One region of the Specibacter sp. NPDC078692 genome, then DNA from elsewhere that is predicted to be linked to it. Evidence: predicted binding sites of a transcription regulator. Region 1 holds the regulator's gene; the other holds the start of a gene.
What was found. The regulator Rex, encoded in region 1, represses fermentation and respiration genes when NADH is low (regulators of the CRP and FNR family bind a similar motif). The targets are predictions, from matches to a motif close to CTTGTGAANNNNTTCACAAG.
Positions count from the first base shown of each region.

Region 2: the regulator Rex is predicted to act here: its motif matches at 7,908-7,927, upstream of AB0O97_RS01645 (MarP family serine protease).

Region 1 covers NZ_JBFBLV010000044.1:5,300-17,211, forward strand. Annotated here, with positions in the region: gene AB0O97_RS19005 (histidine phosphatase family protein) at 1-543, opposite strand, end outside; gene AB0O97_RS19010 (YceI family protein) at 707-1,264, shown strand; gene AB0O97_RS19015 (hypothetical protein) at 1,474-2,214, shown strand; gene AB0O97_RS19020 (hypothetical protein) at 2,392-3,108, shown strand; gene AB0O97_RS19025 (redox-sensing transcriptional repressor Rex) at 3,139-3,846, opposite strand; gene AB0O97_RS19030 (glutaredoxin family protein) at 4,026-4,334, opposite strand; gene AB0O97_RS19035 (HAD-IB family hydrolase) at 4,550-5,362, shown strand; gene AB0O97_RS19040 (AURKAIP1/COX24 domain-containing protein) at 5,460-5,558, opposite strand; gene AB0O97_RS19045 (helix-turn-helix domain-containing protein) at 5,673-5,909, opposite strand; gene AB0O97_RS19050 (3-deoxy-7-phosphoheptulonate synthase) at 6,038-7,171, opposite strand; gene AB0O97_RS19055 (acetylxylan esterase) at 7,373-8,383, opposite strand; gene AB0O97_RS19060 (FAD-dependent oxidoreductase) at 8,585-9,844, opposite strand; gene AB0O97_RS19065 (amino acid permease) at 9,946-11,370, opposite strand; gene AB0O97_RS19070 (beta-galactosidase) at 11,844-11,912, shown strand, end outside.
Region 2 covers NZ_JBFBLV010000002.1:46,011-57,922, reverse strand. Annotated here, with positions in the region: gene AB0O97_RS01690 (transglycosylase domain-containing protein) at 1-1,212, opposite strand, end outside; gene AB0O97_RS01685 (hypothetical protein) at 1,249-1,404, shown strand; gene AB0O97_RS01680 (RidA family protein) at 1,407-1,892, shown strand; gene AB0O97_RS01675 (NUDIX hydrolase) at 1,936-2,820, shown strand; gene AB0O97_RS01670 (glycosyltransferase) at 2,865-4,094, opposite strand; gene AB0O97_RS01665 (NAD-dependent epimerase/dehydratase family protein) at 4,171-5,184, shown strand; gene AB0O97_RS01660 (MBL fold metallo-hydrolase) at 5,177-5,959, shown strand; gene AB0O97_RS01655 (3-oxoacyl-[acyl-carrier-protein] synthase III C-terminal domain-containing protein) at 6,058-6,999, shown strand; gene AB0O97_RS01650 (Crp/Fnr family transcriptional regulator) at 7,160-7,837, opposite strand; gene AB0O97_RS01645 (MarP family serine protease) at 8,113-9,297, shown strand; gene aroQ (type II 3-dehydroquinate dehydratase) at 9,331-9,789, opposite strand; gene acs (acetate--CoA ligase) at 9,885-11,861, opposite strand.

The DNA.
Region 1 (11,912 bases):
GCGGTTGCGGGGATCATGCCAGAGCCGCTTGCCTTCCGCGCTGCGCCGAGTGGACCAGATGGGCAGCTGGTGGCTGACCATGATGGCCTGTGCGCCATCGCCTCCAATCTCAAACGCACGACGCCGGGCATCACGTGCCGCTTCGAGCATGCGATCCGCTTGGGCTTGGTAGGCCTCACCCCAAGATGGCCTGAAGGGGTTCACGAAGTAGGGCCAGTGCTTAGGCTTGCGCAGCTCGGCCGGGCTCATGACCAAACCCTCGAAGTGATTTTCAGCCTCAATGATGCGAGGGTCGGTCACAATCTCCAGTCCCAGCGCCTCAGCCGTGGGCTGCGCTGTTTCTTGGGCACGGGTCAAAGGTGAGGCCACCAGATAAACCGGTGCGCCGCCGTCGTTCTTCAGGGCAGAAAAGTGCTCCGCCACCATCACCGCCATGGCGCGCCCGCGCTCTGAGAGGTGAAACTCGGGGAGCCGGCCGTAGAGGACGCCATCGGGGTTGAAAACCTCGCCGTGACGCAAAAGGTGCACTGTTACTCGGGACATTGCACCAGTTTCTCAAAGTTGTTGTTCAAGAGGTTAATCCGGCCAGGGAAAAGTTTTTTTGAAACACGGGAATATTAGATGCAAACGCATGCTTATGCTCTGTGAAGGTCAACCGCAGCGGCTGATCTGCTCTTGCTTCACCAACTATTTCAAGGAGTTCCACATGTCAGTAACCACCATCGAATCAACCGGTCTTGCCCAGGGCGTCTGGAACCTCGATCCCTCACACAGCACGGTTGGCTTCGTTGTCCGCCACGCAGGCATCTCCAAGGTTCGTGGCCAGTTCACCGCCATTGACGGCACACTGACCCTCGGCGACACCCTCGCCGAGTCCTCCGTGACCGCCACGATCCAGTCCGCCAGCTTCAGCTCAGGCGACGAAGGCCGCGACGGCCACGTCAAGAGCGCCGACTTCTTCGACGTCGAAACCTTCCCGACGCTGACCTTCGTTTCCTCCGCCGTCTCCGGCGATGCTGAGGACTTCGAGCTCACCGGCGAGCTGACCATCCGTGGCATCTCCAAGACCGTAACCTTCAAGGGCGAATACAACGGCGTTGCTGTTGACCCGTTCGGTGCAACCCGCGCAGGCTTCGAAGCCAAGACCGTCATCAGCCGCAAGGAGTTCGGTCTGACTTGGAACGCTGCCCTTGAAGCCGGTGGCGTCCTAGTCTCGGACAAGGTCACCATCACCTTGGATGTTGCTTTCGTCAAGTCTGCATAATTTTTCCAACACTGCTTCTGCAAGCCTGCTCTGAGTCTGCTGAGCCTGCTCTAAGAAGCCACTAATGCCGGTCCGCTACCCCAGCGGGTCGGCATTTTTGTGCTCACCAGAGCTTTATCAACGCACCCTTCGACGCCGTGTGAGACGCCGAGCATGGCGCCGCGCATGGCGCCATATACAAGGCACGGTACAAAGGCTAGGGTCTAACTATGAGCACACCGAATGAGCTTCCAGGTCCCGAGCAGCAAGGCTCGCAACCACCTCCTTCCGGCTATGGTTCCCAGCCCAACCCCACCCCTCCCGTGACGCCAACACCTCCCACGGGTCAGGGCTATCAGGGAGGCCCCGCGCAGCCACCTCCCGGATACCAGCAACCCGGAGCTCCGCCGCATCAGCCACCTTCCGGATACCAGCAACCCGGAGCTCCGCAATACCAGCAACCCGGCGCTCCGTCAGGTGACTTCAAGTTTGAAATGCCGCAAGATATGCCTCACTCCGTCCGGGAGGTGATGCCAGTGGGTGGATTCGCTGGCATCTTCAAGATGGACGGGCTGCCACAGATGTTGAAACTCAGCTACATCATGTGGCTGGCCGCGGCCGGCATCTGGGTCCTGACCACTTTGGTGTTGCTGCTGGGCTCACTCTTTGCCTTGGGTGCAGGGAACGACCCCTTTGGATTTGGGGCTGCGGTCCGAGCAGCTGGCGTAAAGGGAATCATCGTTTCCCTCATTTCCTTCGTGCTGATTGCCGCCATTGTCATATGTGCCATGAAACTCAAGGAAGGCATGCAGTGGGCCAGGATGGCGCTTTCTGCCATCGCCTTCCTGACCATCGTCTTGATGTTCTTTGGCGGCGGGGGCGGCTTGCTAGCTGTTGTGGCAACGGTCCTGATGTGGCTGCCGGAATCCACCGCATGGCTCAATTCCCGCTCCGGAAACGCACTCCACTAGTTTCTTGGCAGTAGCTGCTCCGGCAGTAAGCGATTGGGCAGTAGGAGATTGGGTAGTAGGAGCGCAGAGAGAGGTCGCGTAGGGTTTAAGTAATACCCGCCGCGGCCTTTCTCCATGTCTGGCTGCAGTTGACTTGTCTGCCGGCCATCACCGGCACCCCTTGAGAGAGCAGTCGCCATGAGCACCCCCGGTGAAGAGCCGCACGAGCAAACCCCGAGAACCCCGAGAACCCCGGGAAGCTACGGTGAAATTGCACCTGGCGTCCCTCGCTACGGTCAGTACGCCCCAGCCGGGTGGGAACCGCCGCAGGAGATCAAGGACGCCCAAGCTCGGCTCACCTCCAACTCACCACTGGCACCGGCCTCGAAGTACCCGGGATTTCAGGGTGCCCAGGCAGGCCTAGGCTCTGACTCGGGCGCATCATTGGCACCACCAAACAAAGTCATTGTCGCCACCCGAATGATCATGGCCGCCGGGGTTCTCCAACTGCTTGGCTTGGTGGTTTGGGCCTTTGCCATGACCACGCCCACCGGACAGGAACTGATCCGTGCCGCCGTGGAGCAGTCCGTCGCAAACAATCCACAGGCACTTGCCGACGCCGGCGTGACCGAAGATCAGTTGTTCGCTTCAGCTGCGACCCTCTTGGCCGTCATGCAGGGAATCTGTGTGGTCCTGTATTTCTGGATCGCCGCCAAACTGCGGCGCGGGCGCACCTGGGCCCGAACCCTGGCGCTGATTCTAGCCATCATCTCGATTGTGTTGGTGCCTGACGGCGGCTCGTACACACTGTACTCAGGAGCCCGGATCATTCTGGGGTTGGTTGCGGTGCTCATTCTTTTCCGCTCCCCTGCCAAGGAGTTTTTCCTAGCTCACAAGGCTCGCTCGAAGCGCTGACACAGCGGTAGCTGACAGAGCCCGCACAGCTCAGGCGCCGGGCCTGTCCTCTTCCAGCCCTAATTCCTGGAGCCGTTGTGCGTGGTAGGCAAGGATTTGTAACTCGGTAGCCATATCCACTTTGCGCAGGTTCACATGGTCGGGAACAGCAAGGGGAATCGGGGCAAAGCTGAGAATGCTACGCACACCGGCGGCCACCACCCTGTCGCAGACTGATTGCGCCACGGCGGCCGGTAACGCCAACACCGCCATGTTGGCCCGGGTGGACTCGACAACTTTTTCGAGGTTTTCCACGTCGCTGACGCGTAGCCATCCGATTTCCGTGCCCACCACCAATTGGTCGGCATCCAATAGGGCCACTACATCGAAGCCGCGTGATTCAAACCCTGCATATCGCGCCAGCGCACGGCCCAAGTTTCCGGCCCCGACAATGGCTACACGCCATTCATGGGTCAGCCCCAAGGCTTGGGCAATTTTGCGACTCAAATTGGCTGCGTCATAACCAACGCCGCGGGTTCCATAAGAACCCAAATAGGACAGGTCTTTGCGAACATTGGCGGAGCCGACACCTGCAGATTCGGCTAGTTCTTCAGAAGAGACGCTGTCCGCGCCGTCGGCCAACAAGGCGTTGAGCGTACGTAGATAGAGAGTTAGTCTGGCCACGGTGGCAGGGGGAAGCTGTCTGGCCGGTTCTACTGCTTCTACTGCCGGCTCCTCCGCGGGTTGCGTTGGGATCAAAACACCACTCCACCTTCTCAAACTGAGGCCGCAGCGCACTGCTGAACACGTGTCTGCAAAGTCCGCGTCGGTCTTGATCAACTCTAAGACGTGGCAAGGTCAGAGCCAAAAAGCTGCGGGCAGGTTCGCTGTACGGGGAAATTTCGTCCCCGTACAGCGCAGCCTTTGCAGCCCAGCGGTCACTGGCCCGTCAGGGCCCGGCTAAGAATTGTTCCCAAACGGATGGGGTCAATGTGCCAGAAATCGCGCTGGATCCCGTTGACGAGCACTACTGGAACTTCCTCGCCGTAGAGCTCGGTCAGCTCGGGATGCTCATCGAGGCTGACCTCGGTCCACCGAAGCTGTAACTGGCCAGCTACGGTGGCCACCACCTCGCGAGCATTTTCGCAGAGGTGACAGCCTGAACGTGTCACGAGCTGCAGCAGTGGCACTTTGGGGGCGGCAAGCGAGTCAAGCGAGTCAGAGGGGTCATGTGCAACAGATTCCATGACTACAACGTTACTCAACTCCAGCCCCTACACAATGTAGGCACCTGCACAGCAAACACCTGCACACAGCCATGAGCCGCTCCACTGCTTGCCATTGAGCTGCCCAGAGCCGCCCACGGGCTGTCCCGGGCCTAAAAATGAAAGTTTCCCCACAGTTAACCACTACCACCGGTGGCGTGCAGTCACAGGGTGAAAGCATTGACTAGACTCGTTCCATGCCCGACGTGACTAGCAACAGTGCCGAGGCCCCCTCGACAGCTGTAGAGCATCACGGCGAGGCCGCCTTCTTCGATGTGGACAACACCCTCATGAAGGGTGCCAGCTTGTTCCACGTGGCCCGAAAAATGTATCAAAAGCGCGCTTTCACACTGCACGATGTTGCAGGCTTCGCCTGGAAGCAGACCAAATTTATTCTGCGCGGCGAAAACATGAACGATGTCCATTCCGTTCAGGACTCGGCTCAAAAACTGGCTGCCGGCATCAGCACCGAATTTATCCGCCAGCTTGGCGAAGAGGTCTACGACGAGATGATCGTTTCCAAGATCTGGCCCGGCACCAAGGCCCTCACCCAAGAGCACCTGAAGTCAGGTCGCCAGGTGTGGCTGGTCACCGCCACACCGGTAGAAGTTGCCGGAGTCATTGCCTCCCGGCTGAACCTGACGGGAGCCTTGGGCACCGTGGCCGAGAGTCAAGACGGCATCTACACTGGGCACCTGGTGGGCGAGATTCTGCACGGGGCTGCCAAGGGTCGCGCCATTGAAGCTCTGGCCATAATCGAAGGTCTGGACCTGTCCCGTTGCTGGGCGTACAGCGATTCTTACAACGACATTCCCTTGCTGACGGCGGTGGGTAACCCCGTCGCGATCAATCCGGATGCGAAACTGCGCAAGCACGCCCGGGATAACAACTGGCCGATCTACGATTACCGCTCCGGGCGCCGTGCGGCCACTCTAGGCCTCAAGGCAGCAACGGGCGCGGGAGTTGTCTACGGGCTCTGGAAGGGCATCTCTATGGTCCGCAAGCGCTAACCAAACGGTGGCACCCGGGTCCCCATCCGGCGTCGTGCATGAAAAAAGCACCCGGCCACCAAAAGGTGAGCGGGTGCTTTTTGCAAAGAAAGAAGATTTACTTCTTGTTGCGACGCTGGTGACGCGTCTTGCGAAGCTGCTTACGGTGCTTCTTCTTGGACATCCGCTTGCGGCGCTTCTTAACTACTGAACCCATGAAAGTTCCTCACAAACTGCATAGAACAACCTCGAATGAGGCCGTAAACGATTAGGTCGACCGATCTCAGGAATCGGTCAAAGCCGAAAATGGATCTTTCCTAGGGTACCGCCTTTACCCTGTCTGCGCCGAACTGGAGGGTCCTTGCGTCGTTGTGCGATCAACCACGGCATCCTTCAGGAAACTCTCGACGGCGTTTGCCGGGACCCGATATGACCTTCCGAAACGCACTGCTGGCAGCTCGCCGGCATGCACCATGCGGTAAATGGTCATCTTAGAAACACGCATGAGTTCGGCCACTTCTTGCACCGTCAAGAAGTGAACATCGGAGAAATTTTGCTCCTGCGTCATGGCTGCCTCAGTTTTCACGCGCTATCAAAAAGGTGGCTGCTGGCGCCTGTACGCCTTCTGCCCGTAGCGCTAACTCTAGGGGCAGAAGGCGGCTTCGGGGAAGTCATGACCGCCGTATGAAGCCGGGCTTAGGCGGTTGCTGCACCATTGCGGCGGGTGCGTGAGGCGTCGGCCAGCTTGGCCAGGACGTCCGCTGTGATGTCCCAATCCATGCAGGCATCCGTGACGCTCTGGCCGTACACGAGTTCCGCAGTGCCCGCAGCAACGGCGTCCACGTTCAGGTTCTGGGCACCGCCCACCAAGAAGCTTTCGAGCATGACGCCGGCAATGGTGTGGGCGGAGGCATCGCCGGATTCGAGCTGGGCGCCGATTTCAAGGGCGACCTCTGCTTGGCGGTGATGACTCTTGCCCGAGTTGGCGTGGCTGGCGTCGACGATCAGTCGCGGGTTGACTCCTGAACCGGCGGCTTGTTCCGAGGCCACGGCCACATCGGCAGCCTTGTAGTTGGGGCCCTTGCGTCCGCCGCGCAGGATCACGTGGGTATCCTGATTGCCGGCCGTGCTGACCAGGGAGGCGCGGCCATTTGAGTCAATGCCGAGGAACGACTGCGCCGCACTGGCCGCATTGCAGGCATCCAGGGCAACTTGCAGATCGCCGTCGGTACCGTTCTTGAAACCAATGGGCATGGACAGACCGGAGCTGAGCTGGCGGTGGATCTGGCTTTCGGTGGTCCTGGCTCCAATGGCGCCCCAGGAAATCAGGTCTGCCGTGTACTGCGGGCTGATCGGTTCCAGGAATTCGGTGCCCGTGGGCAGGCCCAGCGCGGCCACGTTCAGCAGGAATTCGCGCGCCATTTCCAGGCCGGTCGCGACATCATGGCTGCCGTCGAGAGTGGGATCGTTGATCAGACCCTTCCAGCCCACCGTGGTGCGCGGCTTTTCGAAGTAGGCACGCATCACGATCAACAGGTCTTCTTCGTGGGCCTTGGCAGTTTCAGCCAGCAGTGCGGCGTATTCCAGCCCAGCCTTGGTGTCGTGGATGGAGCAGGGACCCACCACCACCAGGAGCCTGTCATCGACGCCATCCATGATGGCGCGGACCTGGTCACGGCCACGTTCGACGACGTTAGAAGTGTGCGCGTCCAGCGGCAGCTTTTCTGCCAGTTGGGCAGGTGACGGCAGTTCGGTGAACTGGCTGACGCGCAGATTTGCTGTGGTGGCTGCGTTTGTTGCGGGGGCTGCGGTGGCTGCGGTGATGCTCATGGGGAAAGTTTCCTTTTGCGTGGCTGGCAGCGAGCCCCTTTTCAGAAACCCGCCTGGAAATGGCGAAGGACAGAGAAAAGATTCTCTGTCCTGTTGGCTCTGAAGGTGATTGGATGCGTGTCAGTTAGACGCGGGCCCCTCCAGAGCCAACGAAAAATACGCATACCAACGGTTTGTCATGTCCACACCATACGTCGATACTTATGCGGCCAGCAAATCGGCCACGTAATGCAGTTGCCTAACCCACTGGTGCTCCTGACCGCCTTCATGGTTATTGAAGCGGTAGTATTCAATGCTTTTGGCAGGCTGGAGCGCAGCTTGGCGGCCATAGGCGTTAAAGGAGCCGTAGACGGTCGATGGCGGGCAGACATCGTCCAGACCTGCACAGGAATACAGGGCTGGGGCGGTGCAGCGGCTGGCGAGGTGCACGCCGTCGTAGTAGTTCAATACCTCCAAGCTGCTCTCGTAAGAGGTGCGGTGACGCTTGAGGAAGCTAGCAATTTCCGGATACGGACCACGGACTGCGAGATCGATCGAGCGGGAGAAGTCCTGCAAGAACGGTACATCGGGCATGACGCCGATGACGCCGTCGAGCCTGCCCGCAGCCAGACCTGCCGCTGCGATTGCGAGCCCGCCACCTTGGCTGATGCCGGTGACAATGACTTTGTTTTCATCGATCTCGGCGTGCGACTGCGCCGCTTCGATGGCACGGAAGGAGTCAACGTAGGCGCGGCGATAGTAGTAGTCCTCCCGGTTGCTGATGCCTCGGGTCATGAGGCCTGGGTGGGCCACTCCACCGGCGGACGGGTGCGGGTCAGAGGTTTCCCCCAGCAGTCCGCCGTAGCCCTGCCCACGGGTGTCCATAATGAAGTGCGCGTAGCCGGCCTGCGCCCAGGCGGTGTCCTGCTGGACCAGCCCGCGGCCGCCGGAATAGCCGATGTACTGGATGACCACTGGCAAGTTTTCACCGGGAATGCGGTGCGCCGGAAGGTGCAACCAACCCTTGATGGTATCCCCGCCAAACCCGGCGAAACTTACGTCATAACTGTCGATGAGCGGCAGCAAGTTCTCCACGGGTTCAAAGCTGGCGGCGAGCTCAAATTCGCGCGCCTCGGCAATGGTCGCATCCCAGAAGGCGTCAAAGTCTTCCGGCACGGTGGCAGTGGATTCGTGACGTTCCAATTGCCCCAACGGCAGGTCGAACAGCGGCATGGACAGGCTCCGTTTCAGTCGGTTTCCGACGCCTGGGCCGGACAGTGCTTACTGAAGACATCCTATGTCCTACTTGAGCGAACGTGACGTTATTCCACTTGCTTTGCAGCAGAACTCAAATTCGCCGCGAGGTGGGCCCACGATCCCGAGGGCCCCAATGTCTAGACGCGCCGGAGGCTGGACATTGGGCGGGATTGGGGACTACCGCAATGGGTTGAAGTGACGCATGGTCACTGGCCGCGTTCCACCCGTCAGTTCTGCAGCGACCATCTTGCCCGTGAGCGGACCCAGAGCGATCCCCCACATGCCGTGGCCGCCAGCGACGTGCACGCGCGGGGATCGTGTTGCCCCCACCAGCGGGAAACCGTCGGTAGTGCAGGGCCTGGAACCAACCCACTCCTCGGAGCGGTCCTCCCAGTTAATGCCGGTGAACATGGGTGAGGCCGCTTCTACGATGGCCTTGATGCGCCTTGGGTCCAGAGGTGCGTCGGCATCCCTGAACTCCATCATGCCGGCCACCCGGAACCTGTCACCCAGTGGGGTGCAGGCCACCCGCTGAGCGGGGAAGTAGATAGGGTGACTGGGCATGGATTCCGGGACCACTGTGAAGCTGTAGCCGCGACCGGCCTGAACCACTCGCTTGACACCAAATTTACTGGCTAGCGATCCCAGCCAGGCACCCGTGGCGAGAACTACGGCGTCGGCCGTCATGGAACGGCCTTCCGAACCAATCACCTCGACGCCAGTTCCTGTGTCACGGACGTCCATGACGTTGAAAGAGCTCATCAAGGTGGCACCACGGGCAACCACTGCCTCGGCCAGTGAATGCATGAAGGCGGGCGGGTCGATGAAGCGCTGGTTATGGATTTCAATCCCGGCAACCACACCTGAGCCAAGGGTGGGTTCCAGCTCGCGGATCTGCTCACCGGAGATGAGGTTGAAGTCGACCGTACCTCCGGTTTCGCGGATCACATGAAATTCCTTCACCAAGGCGTCGCGGTCTTTCAACGAAGCAAAGCCCGTCAGGAAAGGCGTTGCTTCGTGGGTTGGCTCCGCGACAGCGTGGGGGCCGGCAGCTATTTCGGCAAAGGCGTCGATCCCGGAACGGCCAATCTCGGCAAAGACCGCCATGGCTGCGCGCCACTTGCCCGGCGTGCAGTTGCGGGCAAAGCCGAGCAAAAACTTCAACAGCGCCGGGTCGGTAGAGAAGGGGATATAAAGCGGTGACGCCGGGTCCAGCATGGCTTTGAGCCCGTAAGTGAGCACGGAGGGCTCACTTAGTGGCAACGTCAGCGCAGGCGTAAGCCAGCCTGCGTTGCCCCAAGAGGAGCCCGAGGCCACACCCTCACGGTCCACGACGGTAACCTTGACGCCCTGCTCCTGCAAATACCAGGCAGTAGACAACCCAATGATTCCCGCACCAACAACCACTACATGTTCAGGCGCCTTTGCACTGACCACGATTCACTCTCCTCGCGCGTTGGTCGGCCCCTTTTCGGGCCGACGCTAATCCCAGCGTAGCCGTGTTTCTCGGAGCCGTGGACAGCAGCTCCGAAGCACGCCTACGGCATTGATTGAACTTCGTCCTTGCGACCACCGGTGCGATCGTTGGCCGCACCCTCCTGAGGGCCATTCTTGCGGTAGCGGTAGACCCCGATCGCCACGACAACGGCGGCCAATCCCATAGACAATAGCAATGCTTCTCGCGTTTGCGGAACAATAGCCATACCAACCAGCAGAGCCGCGATGGCGACAATGGAAAGCCATGTTAGGTAGGGGAAGAGCCACATTTTCAAGGCGAGGTCTTTCGCGTCCGCACCCATTCTGCGCCGCAAGATCAGCTGGGAAATAGCGATGACAAGCCACACGAACAAGGCAATTGCGCCGGAGGTGTTCACCATGAACAAGAAGACAGTCTCGGGAGCCAAGTAGTTCAAGCCCACGGTCACGAAACCCACCACGGTTGAAGCCAACACTGCACTGACTGGAACGCCGCGCTTGGAGATTTTGCGCCAGGACTTGGGGGCATCACCGCGCATGGAAAGTGAAAACAGCATGCGGCTTGCCGTGTAGAGCCCAGAGTTCAAGCAGGAGAGCACCGAAGTCAGCACTACAACGTCCATGATGACGCCAGCTCCAGGGATGCCAAATAGTTCAATGACTGCCACATATGGGCTCTTGGCTACGGATGCATCGTTCCATGGCAATAGGGTCACCACGACCGCTACAGATCCAATGTAGAAAACCAGGATGCGCCATACTGTGGATTTCACTGCCTTTTTCACAGCGTCCACAGGGTTTTCGGACTCACCTGCGGCAATCGTGGCAATTTCGGCACCAAAGAAGGAGAAGACAACCACTAGCACGCCTGCCAACACAGCGCCGGGGCCATTCGGGAAGAATCCGCCGTTACCTGTGAGATTCTGCAGACCCGGAGCGTCGACGCCAGGCATCAGCCCAAGAATCGCCGTGATACCGAGCAACAAGAACACGACGACGGCGGCCACCTTGACCGAGGCAAACCAAAACTCAAACTCTCCGAACGACTTCACAGATGCCACGTTGGTTAGCGTCAGCAGCACCATCAGGATCAGAGCCCACTCCCACTGGTCAACCATGGGGAGCCACCGGTGCATGATGGCGGCACCAGCGGTGGCTTCCACCCCGAGCACGATGATCCAAAACCATGCGTACAGCCAGCCAATACTGAAACCCGCCCACCGGCCCAAGGCCTTGTCAGCGTACGTTGAGAAGGAACCGGTCTCTGGATGTGCTGCAGCCATTTCGCCGAGCATGCGCATTACGAGAATGACCACGAGTCCGGCCGCCGTATAGGCGACCAAGATGCCCGGTCCGGCCTGCTGGATGGCGGCACCCGAGCCGACAAATAGCCCGGCACCGATGACACCGGCAATGGCAATGGCAATGGCAATCATGGAAAGATGCCGGGGCTTAAGCGACTTTGATAGCTGTTGTTCTGCTTGCATTGGTGAAACTTCCTCTTGGGTATCCATCGGCGGCAACGCCGTCGCGTAGATTTCGTGAGCTGAATCACGGTGACGATTCAGACTAGAACGACCACCCGCAGACCTCCCTTGTCCAAATACCCAAAATTGTTTCTCCGTATCTGCGCAGATGCACTGAATCCTGCCGGTTTGGGTCCCCCTGTTGACCGTGAGGAAACATGATGGGCTCAATTGCGTGCCCGGCAGTGCGTGGAAACCGGTGGGCGGAAGATCGGTTTTCGCAGTAGTGAGAGCCTCCTAGTAGTCAGAGGATCGATGGTGCATAATGAGGGAACGAGTCCGAATGAATCGATACAAAGCCTATTTCGTCGACTCGGCTAAGCACTCGGAACTCAAGCTCCGCGGACTGCTCTTTCCCTCAGCACTACCCAGGCAAGGGCCCACTCAGTTCCTGGCCCAACCCACTGCCTCTCACCATCATGCAAGGAACCCTTATGCCCCATGTTTCGCTTCGGCGTCCGGCACCTCTCCTGTCAGGCCATCTCCGGATGGGAGCTAATGGC
Region 2 (11,912 bases), on a different contig from region 1:
GCGGTCAACGGCGAAGTTGTAGTCTGTCTTCCACTGGCCTTCCGGGGGAGCCAGCTTGGTGTTCTGCGCCATGGCGAGGATCTTGCCCGTGCCGGGCTGGACGGACACAATGGCCTGGCCGACCTTGTCCGGGTTGTTATCAATGGGGGCGAAGTTCGCGAACTGGGCCTGTGCGGCATCCTGCAACACCGGATCCAGTGTGGTGGTGATGGTCAGGCCGCCCTGCAGCAAGACCTTGAGGCGGTCTTCGGCAGTTTTTCCGTAGGCCGGATCATTGACAAACAAGTTGGCTACGTACTCGCAGAAGTATTCGGCACGTACAGCAGTGGTGCAACCGTTGCGGCTGGGCTGCAGCTTCAAATCAATCGGGCTGGCTACAGCGTCCGCGTGCTGCTTCGCATCGATCATGCCCTGATCCAGCATGTGGTCTAGGACCAGATTGCGACGCTTGAGGGAATTCTCGGGATTGGCAATGGGATCGTAGATCTGCGGGCTGTTGACCACACCAGCCAGCAGGGCAGACTGCTGCAGGTTCAGATCCTTGGCGTGGATACCGAAGTAGTTGTAGGCAGCTGATTCAATGCCGAAGTTGCCGTTGGCGTAGAGCACCCAGTTCAAGTAACCCTGCAGGATCTCATCCTTGGTGTACTTCTTTTCGATGGCGATGGCCAGCTTGATTTCGCGAACCTTCTCGCCAACGCCCTTGTCGGCGCCGAGCTTAATCTTGTCGTACTCCCCGTCGGCAGCGTACGTCTGGATGATGACGTTGTTCACGAACTGCTGCGTGATAGTGGAAGCACCCTGGCGGCCACCGCCCTGGGCCATCGCCGTGACAGCACGCATCAGACCGCGGGTGTCAATGCCGCCATGTTCGTAGTAGCGTGCATCTTCCACCGCAATGATGGCGTCCTTCATGAATGGCGAGATCTGATCCAGCGGCACCTCGGTGCGGTTCTGATCGTAGAAGGTTGCCAACAGGGAACCATCCGATGCCAGAATCTTGGATGACTGAGCCGGCGTGCCAACATTCATCTCGTCCGGGAGCTCGTCAAAGAGCGTGATGGAGGAGGTGGTGGTGGTGCTCGCCAGAGCCGCGGCCGGGACCATGAGCCCGGCCACCAAGACGCCACAAATAGCGCTGACTCCTAGGAAGAGAACTAATTTGCCCAGCGTTGTGGCGGTATCGAAAATGGGGTGTTTTTTTGCTGCCATTTTTCCAGTTTACCGGCAGGGGCTACGCTTTGACGTATGACCAAATGGGAGTACTCTACGATTCCGCTGATTATCCACAACACCAAAGCCATCCTGGATAGCTGGGGCGACGAAGGCTGGGAGCTGGTTCAGGTTGTTCCAGGGCCCGACGGACGCGGCTTGGTTGCTTACCTCAAGAGAGAGAAGGCATAACGGTGAATACCGCGACAAATCAAGGATTCGGACGCATTGAGGCACGCCTGGCCGAGCTGGGAATCAGCCTGCCGCCGGTGACTGCACCCGTGGCTGCCTACGTGCCGGCCCTCATCTCCGGCAACCATGTTTACACCTCCGGGCAGCTGCCTTTTATTGACGGCAAACTCCCAGCCACCGGAAAAGTTGGTGCCGAAGTTTCCGCTGAGGACGCAAAATCCATGGCCGCAACGTGCGCAATCAACGCCATTGCCGCCCTGAAAAGCGTTATTGGTGACCTTGATCGCGTCACCCGCATTGTGAAGGTCGTAGGCTTCGTGTCCTCGGATCCTTCCTTCACCGGCCAGCCCGGCGTCATCAACGGCGCCTCCGAGCTCCTGAGCGAAGTATTTGGTGAGGCAGGCGCCCACGCGCGCTCCGCCGTCGGAGTTGCAGTTTTGCCTTTGGATTCACCCGTTGAGGTTGAGCTGATTGCCGAATTCCAGTAATAATTCGGCGGGCTTTCGGCCCGCCGGCAAGCGGCTCTTCCCGCTGAACACCGGTCAACGGGAGGCCGCACAGGCTTGGCTGGATTTTGGTGGGCGCACGCCTAGCAAACCCCGTCCGGCGTCGTCGGTGGTGCTGTTGAAAGACAGCCCCGCCGGCCTCAAGACTTTTTTGACGTACCGTCCGGGCGGTTCGCCGCTGGGAACCGTTGCGTTCCCCGGGGGTGCCATTGAACCCGCGGACGACGACGTCACCGACTGGGTGGGTCCCTCACCTGCTGCGTGGGCCAAGAGCCTCGGCACCGAAGATATTGGGCTGGCCAAGCGCCACGTGGTGGCTGCCATCCGGGAAACCTTTGAAGAAACCGGGGTCCTGCTGGCCGGAGCTGACGCATCCTCCCTTGCGGAGGGCCTCAATGGGCCGGACTGGATGCGGACACGCGAAGCCATCGCCGCGCAGGAGACCACCTTTTCGGAGATGTTGGGTCGCTATGGTTTAGCCCTGCGGACGGATCTACTCAAGCCGTTGAGTCATTGGATGAGTCCTGACTTCGCCCATAGGCGCTTTGACACGCGGTACTTTGCCGCGGCGCTGCCGATCGGCCAGGACCCGGCACTGCTCACAAGCAAGGGTGTTTGGGGCCGTTGGGCCAGTGCCAGTGAAATCTTGGCGGACCGGCACAGCACCGCGTTGGGTGATGAAATTGGGCTTTCGGTCACCACGGGGCAGAGCCTTGATGAGCTGATGGTTCCTGGCGTGGAGATCATTCTGGAAAAGATTGCTGCCGCCCGCGGTTGTATCGCCTACCTGAACCACAAGAGGCCCATCAACGAATACCAGCCAGCCCTTGTGGTGGGAGCTGACGGTGAATTCAACTTAGAGGTGGCCACGGCGCCTGCATCTGAAGGTGCAGCCTGCCGGGAGCGGTAGGAACTGCACCTTTCTGGGGTTTTTGGGCGTAGCGCTCGTAGCGCTCAAAGAGCGGATTTTGCCGCTGTTGCCTGTTGATAGACATCGAGTAGCCCGGCGCTGTGCGTGCCGAAGGCCACCCGGCTGCTGCTGGACCCAACTGCCTTACTCATGGCTGCTATTTGCCTGGAATCCGCGGCGAGAGAAACCAACGTAGCAGTGAGCTGATGCGGCTGTGGGGAATCGGTCACGAGGAACCCTCCGGCTGGCAAACCTTCAGCCAGATCAGGATCACAAACCACCACCGGCAGCCCCGAAGAGACCGCTTCAAGGATCACCATGGGTTGGTTGTCAAAGTCATGGGACGTGGAAACAAAAACGTGGTGCTGTTTCATGGCCTCAAGGACGTCCTGTTGTGGGACGCCGCCGTGCATGGTGATCCGGTGGCCCACTCCGAGTCTGTGGATCAAGCGACGTGCCCGCTTGCCGGCAACGCCGTCGCCGTAAATGTTGGCAACCACAGACTCACCGGCCGCAGCGACTGCGCGGATAAAAACGTCGGGGCGCTTCTCTGGCGACACCCGTCCGCACCACATGACCCGGAGCGGCTCCTGCTCAGTCTTGCCGCGGAACTGTGGGGCGCCTACAAGGTCCAGAACAGAGTCTTCTAGCCCGTTGGAGACAACAGTCACCGGCGGCAGGACCCCTTGGTGGATGAGCTTGTTGGCGAAATGCTGTGAGGGCACAGTCACGGCGTCGGCAGCATTGGCTTGATTGACCATCAGGCGCCACATTCGCCGGGCCATGGCCGTGCTCATGTAAGGGGACCTCGGATCGGCGGGGGTGCTGGTGTGCGGCAGGTGACGTCTGTGCAGTCCGGCGAGCAGAGCTGTGGTCAGCTGAGGCAGTGGAAGCACTTTGGCCGTGTACACATCAATCCGGCCGTGCATACTTTGGACCAGAGGCAAGCCAAGATCCTGCGCAGCCCTGATCCCGGCGAGGGCCGCGAAAATCTCTGAGTGCACATGCACCACATCCACGTTTCGTGCAGCAAACTCCGCCTTGAGCAGCGCAATCGCATCCTTGGGTGGCCAAGTGAACGGGAATCCGTCGGGCCGGAAAACCTTTGAAATCGGAAGCGGAACTATTCCGACGTTGTTGTTGTCCTTGAGGAGTGGGCAAAAGATGGTGACTTGATGCCCCAACTTTTCCAGCGATTCCTTGGCCGCCTTGATGGCAGTTTGCACTCCGCCAAGCGTGGGGAGGTAGTAGTCGGTGACCATGGCGATGTGCATATTTCCACTATAGGGAATTGCGCGGTGGCGGCGGTGCGTCGGGGCCGCTTGGTGGCCGAAGTCCTACCATGGGTTCATGACGACTGACTTCCCAGCGCCCCCACCATCGGTTCTGATTACAGGGGCTACCGGGTTCCTCGGCGGGTACGTGGTCAGTGAATTTTTGGCTCACGGATACACCGTGGTGGCGCATGGGCGTAACCCAGAGGCCTTGCAGCGGCTGCAGGAATTGGGTGCCACCCCCGTCTCTGGAGACTTGGCTCAACTTGGGCGCTTAGAGCACCCCGTGGACTTGGTAGTGCACGCAGCCGCTTTGTCCAACCCGTGGGGAAAATGGGAAGACTTCGAAGAAAGCAATGTTGCCGGAACCGGCCACGTGATCGACTTCGTCGAACGAAATGGTGTGCCCCGGATCGTGTTTGTTTCCTCACCGAGCATCTATGCCGACAAAGGGGACAGACTGAACATCAAAGAGAGCCACCCGCCACGGCACAAACCTTTGAGCTCCTACATCCGCTCTAAGATCGTTGCCGAAGCTCTCTTGCTCGAGGCCCACAAGGCAGGGCGAGTTCCGGAACTGCTGACCATCAGACCGCGGGGGCTCATCGGTGCCGGTGACACCAGCGTGGCACCGCGGCTGCTGCAGGCCTATCGCAAGATCGGGGTTCCGCTCTTTCGTGGTGGCGAAAATTTGGTGGACCTGACGGCCGTGGAAAACGTGGCGCTGGCCCTGAGGCTGGCAGCCGCAGCACCCCACGCCAACGGTCAGGTCTACAACATCACCAACGGGCAGCCGCGCCCCTTTGCGGAGCTATTGGAAATCCTCTTCAAGGACCTCGGCCTGCCGCCGCGGTACCTCAAGGCCAACGCCACGGTCCTTTACGGGCTGGGAGCATTGCTGGAACGTCTCTGCCATGTGCTGCCGGGAAATCCAGAGCCGCCACTGAGCAGGTACATGATTACCACCATCGCCTATTCACAGACCCTGGACATTTCACGAGCTCGGACCGAGCTGGGTTATGAACCCACAGTAGACATTGAACAAGCGCTCGCAGCCTTTGCGGCCACGTATTCTGTTGACCATGCCTAAATTGACCATGCCTAAAGGGGAACTGCGTTACTACGCCTGCGGATACACCACGCATCAAATGAAAGCGCTGATGCATGGTCAGTCGCGTCAACGTCGGGTCTTTCCCGCCGGAGTTTTTCTGTACTGCCACCCAGACGGGCAAAAGGTTCTTTTTGACACCGGCTACGGACCAGCCACATGGCGTGCCGGCGGTGCCGGGTTCCTGTATAGCTTGTTACTACCGCCTAAGATCCGACCGGAACAGGGCATTGCCGCGCAGCTCCTAGCCGATGGGATCCCTGCGGAATCCATCGACTTTGTGGTGCTATCCCATCTGCACCCCGACCATCTTGGCGGTGTGCGCTACTTTCCCGAATCCACCTTTGTGCTCAGCATTGCCATGCTGGAAACGCTGGCCAAAGCGCACTTGAAGGAAGGTTTCCTGCCGCGGTTGCTGCCTGGCTGGTTTCCGACGGCCAAGAAACTGGTGGTGGATCCGGGCCAAGGAGAAGTGGACCTGCTTGGTGACGGTAGCTACCGGCTGGTGGACCTGCCAGGTCACGCCAAAGGACACATGGGTGCGTTGGTGGAAGAGCAGGCGTTGCTGGCCGGCGACGCCTCGTGGGGCGAGGACCTGATGGGTGAGGTTGAGAAAATCAAAGCATTGCCCCGCTCCATCAATCACCTCTGGAGCGACTACTCACAAACCATTACGCAACTGCAGCAATGGCAGAGACAAGGCGTCAAGCTCTATTTCAGCCACGACCACCAAGACCGCAAAGAATTGCTGAGCTAGGCCACACCCGCTCCCCATTCCGAGACCCTCGGCGGGGTGCCTTGGTCAAAGCGAGAGGCTCAGTGGATACTTGAAAAACTTATCGAAAGGGATGCCTGATGCCTCCAATCCGCAATTGTCGAATAGCCGGTTACGGCAGCTACCTGCCCGACAATGTGGTGAAGTTTGGCACGCAAACCAGATACCGAGTCTCAGACGACGAGAGTCAACTGGACATGCTCACGACCGCCGCCAAACAGGCGCTGGACCGGGCCGGGATCAAAGCTGAAGAGTTGCAGTGCATCATCGGTGCCAGTGCCGCCGGCGTCCAGCCGATCCCGTGTACTGCGGCATTGGTGCTGGAACAGATTGCCCCGTTTGGTGTGGCTGCGGCGTTCGATGTGAATTCCACCTGCACCTCCATGATCACGGCACTGGACATTGCTTCTCGCTACATTGCCGACGGCACCTACGAATCCGTGCTCATCACTGCCGGGGATGTTGGGTCACGTTTCCTCAACCCGGAGCAGCAGGAAAGTTTCTCCCTCTTTTCCGATGCTGCCGTGGCATTTGTCCTGACAACCACCTCCGATCCAGTGCAGGGCGTGGTGGCCAGCAAGCAGCGTACCTGGGCAGCCTACGCTCACGACACCGAGATTCGTGGCGGGCTGAGCCGTTCCCCCGCACAAAAGTACGCCGCGGCAGACCCTGCCGACTACTTGTTTGATATGAACGGCAGATCTGCGCTGCGCAATATGATGACCGTCCTGCCGGAATTCCTTGGTGACTTCCTCACAGACACGCAACTGAGCTTGGAAGATATGTCGCTGGTCATCCCGCACCAAGCCAGCCCCGCCATCACGGTAGCTCTGCGCCGCATTGGCATTCCGCGGGAACAGTACATCGACTGGGTTGCGGACGTTGGGAATATGGTTTCAGCGTCAGTGGGTTATGTGCTGGTCAAGATGTTGGAACAGGAGCGGCTGCGTCAAGGCGATACGGTGCTGCTGTTCGGCACAGCTGCCGGGCTGACAGCCAACGCCTTGGTCCTGCGGCTCTAGAGCCTCTGGCAGCTTCGCCTAATTCCAGCGGGTTTCGCTTAAAGTACGACGGCGGGAGGTCACCTTTATCAAAAAGGTGACCTCCCCGTTCGCTGCCTCCCACTGCTCGCAAGCTCGCAGCGGGTCCCTCGGCAGCTCTCTTACCCCGCGAGGGTGAAGGTTAGCGTGAACGCTGGCGCAGGCGGTTGACGTCCAAGATGACCACTGCACGGGCTTCTAGGCGGAGCCAGCCACGCTGGACGAACTCGGCCAAAGCCTTGTTGACGGTTTCGCGTGAAGCGCCCACCAGCTGGGCCAGTTCTTCCTGCGTGAGCTCGTGAGCTACGAGAATACCGTCGGTGGCGGGGCGGCCAAAGCGGTCCGCCAGGTCAAGGATGGCCTTGGCCACGCGGCCGGGGACATCCGAGAAGACCAGATCGGAGAGGTTGTCGTTGGTGCGGCGCAGGCGACGAGCCAAGGCCTGCAGCAGCTGCATGGACACCTCGGGACGGTTGCGCAGCAAGGCGTTGAGCGATTCGTTCTTCAGGCCGGCCAGGCGAGTCTCAGAGACTGCGGTGGCCGTGGTGCTACGGGGAGCCGGATCAAAGAGGGCCATTTCTCCGAAGAGTTCGCCCGGACCGAGGATGGCAACGAGTGACTCGCGGCCGTCGGCAGAGGTGCGTCCCAACTTCACCTTGCCGGAAACGATGAAGTAGAGCTGGTCGCCCTGATCGCCTTCGCGGAATACCGAAGCTCCGCGAGAAAGATCAACCTCTGCCAGTTCGTCGGTTAAAAGGCGGAACGCCTCGTCGTCGAGCGTGGCAAAAAGTGGTGCCCGGCGCAATACCTCGATGTCCATGAAATCTCCTAATGTTAAGTAGCGCAAAAAAGTTATGACCTGTTATTGATTCTTTCAGATGTTTTCCCATTTTGTGACCAATTTGGCATTGGTGGCGTTCATTGTCAGCATATTGGCAGGCTCTAGAGGCAAAAAGCCCAGCAGAATCACTGTTTTCGACGGTAATATGTGCCTTTGGGCATGTCAGATGTCCGGAACCGACCTTCCGCATCCGCGCCGCCCTCTTGCAGTGCTGGTGCTGGACGGACCGGCAATGATGAGGAGCGCACAACACAGTGTTTGGTTTTTCCTGGCTTGATGCGTTATTGATCTTATGGCTGCTGTGGCAGCTGATCTATGGGCTCAAAGCTGGACTAGTCGCGAGTCTGGGCGGCCTTGCCGGTTTTATTGCCGGAGCGTTTGGCGCATTCTTTGCGGCCCCTTTTATTAGCCAATATGCACCGAGTCCCGGCTGGCGCACGGCCATGGTTATTGGGGCCACCATTGTGTTGATTGCGTTGGGGCACGCCCTGGGCATGAAGATCGGCAAGGCCATTGGTCGCGGCGTGAGATCTGAATCCATCCGTGCCGTGAACCGTCTTCTGGGCGGAGCGTTGAACGTGGTGGTCGGTGCGCTGGTCATTTCCATCCTCGCCTTTGGCGTGGGGAACTTGGGCATCCCGCTGGTTTCTGCGCAGTTGGGTAAGTCGCAGGTCATTTCCCGCATTGAGTTGTGGACACCGAATCCGGTCAAGTCAGCCGTGGCCCAGGTACGCTCCTTAGTGCTGGAAGAAGGCATCCCCGCACTGCTCAACCCCACAGGGCCCAACGTGGAGGTGGCCGCACCGAACGCCGACACGAACACCTCAGCGTGGAACGCTGCGGCTCAATCCGTCATGAAGATTTCCGGCACCGCCTTCCAATGCGGCCAAAACCAGACCGGCACAGGCTTTGTGGTCTCGCCCGGACGCGTGGTCACCAATGCCCACGTCGTGGCCGGCGTGACGATGCCCATGGTGCAGACCCAGACCCAGGGCGCCTTGCCCGCCCGAGTGGTGTACTTCGACCCCATCGCAGACCTGGCCGTGCTCGCCGTCGACTCCCTCGACGCAGCGCCCCTGCCCTCGGCTGGCACACTGCCTGGCAATACGGATGCGGCATTTGCCGGTTATCCGCTGGGTGGGCCCTTGCAGATCCGTCCGGCAACGGTCCTGTCCTCGGGACCCATGCTGGTTCCGGACATTACCGGTGGTGAGAAATCCGCTCTTGATGTGTACCAGCTGGCTGGAAATGTTCAGTCGGGCAACTCCGGTGGGCCGCTCCTGGACCAGGATGGCCAGGTGGTGGGAGTGGTTTTCGCCAAGGCCACCTCCACCGACAACATTGGCTTCGCGCTGACCATGGAAGAGGCCGGGCCCGTGATCGCCGCCGCGCCCACTCTCAGCAACGCCGTGGGGGCAGGTTCCTGCAAGGTTGGCTAACGACCTGTCATTGAGTTCCAGGGTTGCTGGTTTCTAGGCGAGTGTCTTCGCGAAGTAGCTCACGGCCAACTCGTAGCCGTGCACGCCGGCGCCCACAATGACTGCGTTGCACACGGCCGACAAGTAGGAATGGTGCCGGAATTCCTCACGCTTGTGAACATTGGAAATGTGCACCTCCACCGTGGGAAGTTCGACGCCGGCAATCGCGTCCCGCAGCGCCACCGAGGTGTGCGTGTACGCGCCTGCGTTGATGATGATGCCCACCGCCGTGCCGCGCGCCGCATGGATCGCATCCAACAAAGCGCCCTCGTGGTTGGACTGCAGGCAGGTAGTGCTGAACCCCGCGGCCTTGGCCGCCGCCGTGGTGAGCTGTTCGACGTCGGCCAGGGTACTTGCGCCGTAAATCTCTGGCTCGCGGGTCCCCAACAGGTTCAGATTGGGGCCGTTGAGGATCAGCAAGGTGCCGCGGTCCGCAGCGTGGGAGGAAGTCATAGGTTAATAATGCCCTTAAATGATGCTGTCCGGGTCTCGATGGGCTCGACCACCGTTGGTCGAGCCCATCGAGACCCGGGCGTAGCTTCTGAGGGTTACGCCTTGAGGGACTCGGCAATCTGGTTCATGACAGTGTTGTCAGCCAGTGTCGAGGCATCGCCCACGGCGCGGCCCTCGGCCACATCCTTGAGCAGGCGGCGCATGATCTTGCCGGAACGGGTCTTGGGCAGCTCCGGCACCACCAAGATGGTCTTGGGCTTGGCGATGGGACCAATTTCCTTGCCAACGTGGTTGCGCAGCGTGGTGACGATATCGGCATCTTCCACGGCGGAACCGCGTAGGATCACGAACGCCACTACGGCCTGGCCCGTGGTTTCATCTGCAGCGCCAACCACGGCGGCCTCGGCAACCGAGGGGTGGCTGACCAACGCGGATTCAATTTCCGTGGTGGAGAGGCGGTGGCCGGAAACGTTCATGACGTCATCAACGCGTCCCAGCAACCAGATATCGCCGTCGTCATCCCACTTGGCGCCGTCGCCGGCGAAGTACATGTCATCAAAGCGGGACCAGTAGGTGTCCTTGTAGCGTTCGTTATCGCCCCAGATGCCACGCAGCATGGCAGGCCACGGCTCCCGGATGACCAGGTAGCCGCCATGGCCGTGCGGCACCGAGGCGCCGAGTTCGTCCACCACATCTACGGCGATACCGGGCATAGGAACCTGAGCCGAGCCGGGTTTGGTGTTGGTGACACCGGGCAGCGGTGCCACCATGATCGCACCGGTTTCGGTCTGCCACCATGTGTCGACGATGGGTGCATTGTTCCCGCCAATGACGCGGCGATACCACATCCATGCCTCGGGGTTGATAGGTTCGCCCACCGAGCCGAGCAAACGAATCGAGGAGAGGTCGTACTTGTTGGGGATTTCCTCGCCCCACTTCATAAACGTACGGATCGCTGTGGGGGCCGTGTACAGGATCGAGACCTTGTACTTCTCAACGATCTCCCAGAAGCGGCCCTGGTGGGGGGAATCCGGGGTGCCCTCGTACATGACCTGAGTGGCACCATTGATGAGCGGCGCATAGGTGACGTAGGAATGGCCGGTGACCCATCCGACGTCGGCCGTGCACCAGAAAACATCCGTTTCCGGGTGCAGGTCAAACACGGCGCGGTGCGTGTACGCGGTCTGGGTGAGGTAGCCGCCGGTGGTGTGCAAAATGCCCTTGGGCTTGCCCGTGGTGCCGGAGGTGTAGAGGATAAACAGCGGGTGCTCGGCGGCGTGGCCCACGGCGGTGTGCTCGGTGGAGGCGGTGCCCACGGTGTCGTCCCACCAGACGTCGCGGCCCTCGACCCAGTTGACATCCTGGCTATTACGCTTCACGACCACCACGTGCTGGACCGTGTGCCCGGGCGCGGTGAGAGCTTCGTCAACGGCCGGCTTGAGGGAGCTGGGCTTGCCGCGGCGGTAGGTGCCGTCAGCGGTGATGACCAGCTTGGCTTCGGCGTCGTCAATGCGGCTGCGCAGGGCGTCTGCGGAGAACCCGCCGAAAACTACTGAGTGGATGGCGCCGATGCGGGCGCAGGCCAGCAGCGTGATGACGGCTTCGGGAATCATGGGCAGGTAGACCGCGACGCGATCGCCCTTGACCAGACCCAGGTTTTCAAAGGCGTTGGCGGCCTTCTTGACCTCTTCGGTCAGTTGCGCGTATGTGTAGGTGCGGGTGTCGCCGGGCTCGCCCTCAAAGTAAATGGCAACCCGGTCGCCGTTGCCAGCCTCGACGTGGCGATCCAGCGCGTTGTAGGCGGCATTGATTTCGCCGTCTTCGAACCAGGTAGCGAAGGGAGGGTTGGTCCAGTCCAGGGTCTTGGTGAAGGGCTTGGACCAGGTCAGGAGCTCGCGGGCCTGCTCGCCCCAGAAGGCCGGGCGGTCACTTTCGGCTTTGGCATACTCGTCGCCGTGAACAATCGCGTTAGCGGCAAATTCCACACTCGGCGCGAAGTGGCGGCTTTCCGTGAGCAGGTTTTCCAGTGCGTCTCCGGACTGGTCGCTTGCTGCGGTTGTGACCTCAGACATCTAATATCCCTTCATTCCTGCTTAGCTAATAACCTGCAAAAATCCATTCAG